Regions from separate parts of the Delftia sp. UME58 genome, predicted to be linked through region 2. Evidence: riboswitches for the same ligand, from Rfam matches in the RefSeq annotation. Region 2 holds a riboswitch; the other holds the start of a gene.
What was found. A riboswitch is a leader RNA that binds a small molecule or an ion and turns the genes downstream of it on or off. The one in region 2 is predicted to bind cobalamin.
Positions count from the first base shown of each region.

Region 1 (3,830 bases), on a different contig from region 2:
GCAGCGATGCCGAGACCATCCACCAGCTGCGCGTGGCCCTGCGGCGCCTGCGCACCGTGCTGCGCGAATGCGCGGGGCTGGCGCCCGGCATGCGCGCCGAATGGGATGAGCCCCTGGCCCGGGCCTTTGCGCAGCTTGGCACGCTGCGCGACGCCGGCACCCTGGCCGACGTGGTGCGGCCGCTGCTGCAGGACGCCCATGCGCCCCTGTGCGAATGGACCGTGCCAGCTGCCGGGCAGGCCGACGCGGCCGCCGCGGTGCGCGAGCCGCAGTTCCTGCAGACGCTGGCCGAGATCCATGCGCTGGCGCAGGCACCCGCAGGAAAGCGGCAGCCCGGCCTGGCCAGCCTGTCTGCCGCAGGCACGCGCAAGTACCTGGTGCGGCGCCTGCAGCGCCTGCACCGCCAGGTGCTGCGCGATGGCCGGCACTTCGACCGCCTGCCGCTGGCGCAGCAGCACCGCGTGCGCAAGCGGCTCAAGCGCCTGCGCTACCTGGCGGACTTTGCGCAGGAATTCGCGCCCGGAATGTGGCCCGGCAAAAAGGGCCGGCGCTTTGCCGAGGCGCTGGTGCCCGCCCAGGACGCGCTGGGGCTGCACAACGACATGGCCGTGGCGGCCGCGCATTTCCATGCCGAGGCCGGCACGGACCCGCGCGCCTGGTTCGCCGCCGGCTACCTGCAGGCCCGCCTGGCCACCAGCGCGCGCAGCAGCCGCCGCGCGCTGCGGGCGCTGGCCCGCGTGCCGGGCTTCTGGGCTGGGCGCCATCAGCGATAATCCGCCGCTGGCGCGCCGGCGCGGTCCCTGGGCCGTGGCGGTGCGCTGTTGCTGAAGGTGCCCCATGCCGTTCGCCGGCCAGGGGTTCAACGGGAAGCAGGTGCGCGATGCCATCGAGATGGCCGCTCGCAATGCCTGCGCTGCCCCCGCAACGGTCAGCGGAATACAACTCCCCACGCTGGCGCGCCACCCACGGGTCACGCGCCGCAAGCCACTGTGTCCTCCTCGGGCATGGGAAGGCGGGGATGCCTGCCGCAGCGCGCCCACCCTGCGCGCCGCAGCGTTCCGCAAGCCCGGATACCGGCCTTCTGCATTGCTTTCGGACGCCGCGGGAGTGCGCCTGTCCGGTCCGGCCCCAGCCTGCGCTGCCGTGGCCGGCTCCGGCGTGCGCGCTGTGCGGCGTGGTTCAGACGATAGGCCCCGCGGGTGAGTGGGGCAGTTGGGTTCAACGCATGCGCTTCGCTTCTTCGGCCGCCGATTCCTCCGGCCTTCTCTCTGTTCTTCCTCTTGTCTCCAGCCTGCGGCCCGCAGCGGCCGCCGTCCTGCTGGCCAGCTGCGCTGCAGCGGCCGGCGCCGCGCAGGAGCCGGCTTCCGGGCGATCCACGGACTCCGCCGACGATGCGCTGGACGCCGTCTTCGTGACCGCCACCGCGCGGCCCGAGGCGCGCAGCCGCATCGCGGGCACCACGCAGACCATCGACCGCGAGGCCATAGAGCGCTCCAGCGCGCGCTCGGTCACCGACCTGCTGGCCGAGAACGCCGTGGGCTTTCTCAGCGAATGGACGGCGGCCCAGACCTCGATGAACCTGCGCGGCGCCTCCACCGACGGCCAGGGGCGCGACTTCCGCAGCCAGGTGCTGGTGCTGGTCAACGGCCGGCGCGCGGGCACGGCCAACCTGTCCAAGCTCAGCCCCTCGGATGTGGAGCGCATCGAGATCGTGCGCGGCCCGTCCTCGGTGATCTACGGCAGCCAGGCCATGGGCGGGGTGGTCAACATCATCATGAAGAACGGAGCTACGGCGCCTGGCACGCGCGCCCAGGTCCAGGCCGGTTCATGGGACCTGTGGCGCACCGATGCGCAGACGGCCGGCGCCAATGACCGCTTCGACTGGTACTTCGGCGTGAGCGCAGGCGGGCGCGGCGACTACGAGTCGGGCGATGGCGGCACGCGCATGGAGAACACGGGCTGGAAGCGGCGCGGCGCCAGCGGTGCCCTGGGCTGGCAGCTGCACGAGCTGCACCGCGTGGAGCTGCAGCTGCGCACGGACGGCATCTACAACGCGGGCTTTCGCGGATCGGGCGCCAATATCCACAGCCGCGACAACCGCAGCAACCGCTCGCTGGACCTGACCTACGAGGGCGCACTGCCCGGCCAGCGCCTGAGCTGGACGACCCACCTCTACAGCCTGGTCGATACCGATGAGTTCAACTGGGCATCGCCCGTGATCCGCTCGGGCAACAGCGCCGTGCCCGGCACGGCGCGCGACTACAACCACCGCCAGCTGGACGCCACGGGCCTGCGCTTTCAGCCGCGCCTGCGTGTCAGCCAGACCAATGACCTGCTGATGGGCTTTGACTGGGAGCGCAGCAAGCTGCGCTCCGACCGCCTGCGCGTGGCCATGCCGGGCGGCCCTGCGGGCCAGGTCGCGCCCTACGACAACAACCAGACCGAGCAGGTGCATGCGCTGTACTTCGAGGACGCGCAGACCCTGTTCGACGATCGCCTCACGCTGCGCGCCGGCCTGCGCAAGACCTGGGGCACGACGCGTTTCGACGATACGCCCAACCTGGCCCTGGCCCAGGCCAGCACGCGCGACTACGACAACCACACCTGGTCGGCCGGCGCCACCTGGAAGGCCACGGACCGGCTCACGCTGCGCGCCGCGGCCTCCACGGGTTTCCGCGCGCCCACGGCCACCGAGCTGGCCTCGGACTTCACGGCCGTCGGCGGTGGCCGCACCTTCGGCAACCCCAACCTCAAGCCCGAGACCAGCCGCCAGATCGAGGTCGGCGCCGCGCTGCAGCAGCCCGGCTGGCGCGTGGATGCGGCCCTGTTCCAGAACACCATCAGCGACCGCATCATCACCGTCTCGCGCGGGGCCACGACCAACACCTCGGACTACGCCAACAACGCGGCCGACATCGTGGCGCGCGGCCTGGAAATGCAGGCCGACATGGACCTGGCGCGGGCGCTGGACCTGACGGGCCACCAGCTCAAGGCCTGGGCTGGCGGCTACTACCACTTCAGCATGCGGGACAAGGGCTCGGCCGCCTCCGCCAATACCGACAAGGTGCAGCGCATGTACCGCTACGAGGCCTCGGCCGGCGTGCGCTACGGGCGCGGCAGCGGGCGGCTGCAGGGCGACTGGAGCCTGCAGCTGTCCACGCTGCTGCGCGGTCCCATGTGGTACGACACGGAAGAGGCGCTGCTCATCCCGCAGGGCGAGCCCAGCAGCACCTTCATCCACCGCAAGGGCGCCTTCACCATCTGGAACCTGCGCGCCGACTACCGCGTGTCGCCGGGCGTCAAGCTGTTCGCGGCCGTCAACAACCTGTTCGACCTGAACCGCCATCCCATCTTCATCGCGCTGGACCGTGCGCCCTGCATCGCCAACCCGGCGTACCAGAACGGCGGCTGCGGAACGTCGATGGCGGGGCGCGAACTCATGGTCGGCTTGCAGGCGGAGTTTTGAGGACCATGGCATGAGGCAATCCAGCACCACGCGCCGCCAGTTGCTGCGCCAGGGCGCGGCGGCGGCCCTGGCCTGCGGCCTGCCCGCGGCCTGGGCCGACACCGTCGCTGCAGGCGGGCCGGTGGTGCTGCAGGATGCGCTGGGCCGGCGCGTGGAGATTGCCGCGCCGCCGCAGCGCATCGTCTCCATCTTTGCCTCCAACACCGAGCTGGTGGCCGCGCTGGGCCTGCTGGACCGCGTGGTGGGCGTGGAGGATTTCACGCGCTTTCCGCCGGGCGTGGAGCGCATTCCCAAGGTGGGCGGGCGGCTGGGGTTCTCGGTGGACGCCGTGGTGGCGCGCCAGCCGGACCTGGTCATCGTCACG
Region 1 is NZ_LZZV01000052.1:372,855-376,684, reverse strand. It holds gene A9976_RS14710 (CHAD domain-containing protein) at 1-773, shown strand, start outside; cobalamin riboswitch at 812-1,097, shown strand; gene A9976_RS14705 (TonB-dependent receptor) at 1,226-3,466, shown strand; gene A9976_RS14700 (ABC transporter substrate-binding protein) at 3,477-3,830, shown strand, end outside.
Region 1: another riboswitch for cobalamin. It lies ahead of A9976_RS14705 (TonB-dependent receptor); the one in region 2 lies ahead of A9976_RS04780 (TonB-dependent receptor domain-containing protein).

Region 2 (3,830 bases):
CCCGCTCATGCCATAGAGAAACTGCGCGCGCCGGTGGCTGTGCGTGGGCAGCAAGGTGCCGGGCGTGTAGTCGGTGCCGATGGCCAGCACATCGCGCGCCACGGCGTCCACGGAATGCAGCGGGATGTTGAGCATGGGAAGGTCCGGAAAACAGCCGACAGGCTTTGGCGGGAATTCGAGGATTATTGACCCATCCGCGAAAGCAGGCCAAACCGCGGCATCCTAAGGTTCAGTCCTTGCTCGTTTTTTCCAAAGGACTGTCTGTGTTTCCTCTCCTGCTGCTGGCTTTCGGTGTGCTTGCCGGCGTGACCACCGTGCTCTTCGGCTTTGGCGGCGGCTTCGTGGCCGTTCCGCTGCTCTATGCGCTGCTGACCACCATCCACGGTGCGGACTCCGCCATTGGCCAGGCGGCCATGCACATTGCCGTGGCCACCTCCACCTGCGTGATGATTTTTGGCGCCTCCATGGCCACGCTGCGCCAGCATCGTGCGGGCGCCCTGCCGTGGGAGCAGGTGCGACCGCTGGCCGGCTTCATTGCGGTCGGCGCCGTGGCGGGCGCGGCGGCCGCCACCTGGCTCAACGGCGACTGGGTGCGCTGGGCCTTCATTGCCTACCTTGCGCTGACCATTGCCGACGCGGTGCTGCGCCCGGGCTTCGTGCACGGCACCACCGCCCAATTGCAGCCCATGGGCCGCAGGCCCGCCGCCATTGCAGGCCTGGCGATTGGTGCGATCGCGGCCTTCCTGGGCGTGGGCGGCAGCGTGATGACCGTGCCGCTGATGCGCCGGCGCGGCGCCAGCATGGTGGCCGCCACGGCCATGGCCAGCCCGCTGTCCCTGCCCATGGCCGTGGCGGGCACCGCTGCCTACATGCTGGCATCGCGGGGCGCGGGGCTGGGCCCCTGGCATGTGGGCTATGTGGACCTGCAGGCCTTTGCGCTGCTGACGGCCGGATCGTGGACGGGCATCAGGCTGGCGGCACCGCTGATCGGCCGCATTCCCGATGCCCTGCATGCCAAGGCCTACCTGGCCCTGCTGGGCCTGGTGCTGCTGGTCATGATCGTGGCCTGAGCGCTGCGCTCAACCCTCCTGGAAGATCGCCTCGATCCGGGTCTCGAACACCCGGGCGATGGCGAATGCCAACGGCAGGCTGGGGTCGTAGCGGCCCGTCTCGATCGCGTTCACGGTCTGGCGCGACACGCCCAGCAGGTCCGCCAGCGCAGCCTGGCTCCAGCCGCGCTCGGCGCGCAGTTCACGGATGGTGTTTTTCATCGCCGGGCCGCCCCAAGATGAAAAAGCACCCCCTTGGGGGGCAGCGGACCTTGCGCAGCAAGGGTAGCGTAGGGGTCATTTTTCATCGCCGGGCCGCCCCAAGATGAAAAAGCACCCCCTCGGGGGGCAGCGGACCTTGCGCAGCAAGGGTAGCGTAGGGGTCATTTTTCATCGCCGGGCCGCCCCAAGATGAAAAAGCACCCCCTCGGGGGGCAGCGGACCTTGCGCAGCAAGGGTAGCGTAGGGGTCATTTTTCATCGCCGGGCCGCCCCAAGATGAAAAAGCACCCCCTCGGGGGGCAGCGGACCTTGCGCAGCAAGGGTAGCGTAGGGGTCATTTTTCATCGCCGGGCCGCCCCAAGATGAAAAAGCACCCCCTCGGGGGGCAGCGGACCTTGCGCAGCAAGGGTAGCGTAGGGGTCATTTTTCATCGCCGGGCCGCCCCAAGATGAAAAAGCACCCCCTCGGGGGGCAGCGGACCTTGCGCAGCAAGGGTAGCGTAGGGGTCATTTTTCATCGCCGGGCCGCCCCAAGATGAAAAAGCACCCCCTCGGGGGGCAGCGGACCTTGCGCAGCAAGGGTAGCGTAGGGGTCATTTTTCATGGGAGGGCCACCTTGGCAGGCCGGCTCATCGGCTGCGCAGCCAGTGGGCCACCGAGGCAGCCACCCAGAGTGCACCCATCAAGGGCCACACCATGAACATGCTGAGCTTGGGAAAACCTGCCATTTCCAGGAATCCGTAGGTGAAGGTGAGGCCCGCCGTACCCGCCGCCGCAATCGCCAGTTGCTCCAGCATGGACTTGCGCAGGAATTCGTCGGTATCGCGCACCAGGCGCACGATGGCCCGCACGGCCAGCGCAAACGCCAGCATGGGGCTGAGCAGCAGCGCCGTGCGCAGGGCCCCGGCCTGCATGTCGGCGCTGAGCAAAAGCGCCCCCACAAGCAGCGCCATGTAGAGCAGCAGCGCAAATCCCAGCTCCTTCTGGTAGCGGCGGTTGGTGACCGTTGTTTGATTCATGGAAGTCTCTCGCAATGTGTAAAGGATGCTTGACATTCTGCGCCGCCATCCGCCGACATGTCAAGCAAGCTTTACATCCTCACTGAACGCCCCGCCGTACAATCGCCGCCGTTGGTGCCAGCAGCCCCAGGGGCTGCGGTTAAACGGGAAACATGGGGCGGCCAGATAAAAGCCGCCCGCGTGTACTGCCCCCGCAACAGTGAGTGAAACGCCGCGTGCATGCACCGGCCCCCGCCAAACCCGTGCCACTGGGCGTACAGCCCGGGAAGGCCTTGGCGAGTGCGTCACCAGTCTGGATACCGGCCAACAGGCGGCCGGCCGCGCATGCAGCGCAGCCGGTCTTTTTGGTTTCCGTGCCGGCGGGGTCGCTGGCGCGCAACTGGTCCGCATCCATGCACACCCTCGCCCTCGCGCGCGCCCCTGGCGCCGCTCTTCGCTCGCCCTCGGCGTTCCCCGTACTGCGCACGTTGTCCGCCCTGGCTGCGGCCTCGCTACTGGCCTGCCAGGCCCAAGCACAGGCACAACAGGCGCAGCGCGCACAGACCTCCCTGCTCGATACCGTGGTCGTCACCGCCTCGCGCAGCGAACAGTCCCTGCGCACCGTCACGGCCGACATGACCGTGATCGACGCCGAGACCATTGCCCGCAGCGGCGCCACCGGCGTGGCCGACCTGCTGGCGCAGGTGCCGGGCGTGCAGATCAACCGCAATGGCGGGCCGGGCCAGGTCACATCGGTCTACCTGCGCGGCACCAGCAACCAGCACACTGCCGTGTTCATCGACGGCGTGCGCTACAGCTCGCAGGAGTTGCAGGGCGGCGCGGTCTGGTCCACGCTGCCGCTGGCGCAGATAGAGCGCATCGAAGTGCTGCGCGGCCCGGCCGCCGCCATCTATGGCTCAGACGCCATGGGCGGCGTGATCCAGATCTTCACCAAGCGGGCGGACGGCCAGACCCGCGCCTATGCCGAGGCCGGCATAGGCAACCAGGGCAGCAGCAAGCTGGCCACGGGATTTCAGGGCGGGGCCAACGGCTTCACCTATGGGCTGAACCTGGCTGACGAGCGCAGCGACGGCTTTGACGTCTACCCCGGCAACACCTTCTCGCCCAACCCGGACAAGGATGGCTACAGCAACACCTCGCTGGGCCTGAACGCGGGCTACAAGACAGGCATCCACCAGATCGACGCCAGCCTGCTGCACAGCCGCCTGCGCACCCACTACGACCAGAGCCCGCCGCCGTTCGACGACTACGACGTCGTCAAGAACACCACCGGCAGCCTGCGCTGGCAGGCCGGCTGGAACGCCATTTACAAAAGCGTGGTCCAGATCTCCCATACCGACAGCCAAAGCGACCGCCACACCCAGTCGCCCGAAAGCGCCAAGGGCCGCTCCACCAACTACCTGCTGCAGAACCTGTTCACGCTGGGCCAGCACCGTTTCAACATCGACCTGGAGCGCCGCGAGGACAGGCTGGACACGCAATACGCCTGGACCCAGAACACCGACAGCCGGCGCGTGCAGAACTCCCTGTCGGCCGGCTGGC
Region 2 is NZ_LZZV01000013.1:285,722-289,551, reverse strand. It holds gene A9976_RS04800 (helix-turn-helix domain-containing protein) at 1-135, opposite strand, end outside; gene A9976_RS04795 (sulfite exporter TauE/SafE family protein) at 264-1,070, shown strand; gene A9976_RS04790 (helix-turn-helix transcriptional regulator) at 1,080-1,271, opposite strand; gene A9976_RS04785 (hypothetical protein) at 1,899-2,288, opposite strand; cobalamin riboswitch at 2,384-2,611, shown strand; gene A9976_RS04780 (TonB-dependent receptor domain-containing protein) at 2,681-3,830, shown strand, end outside.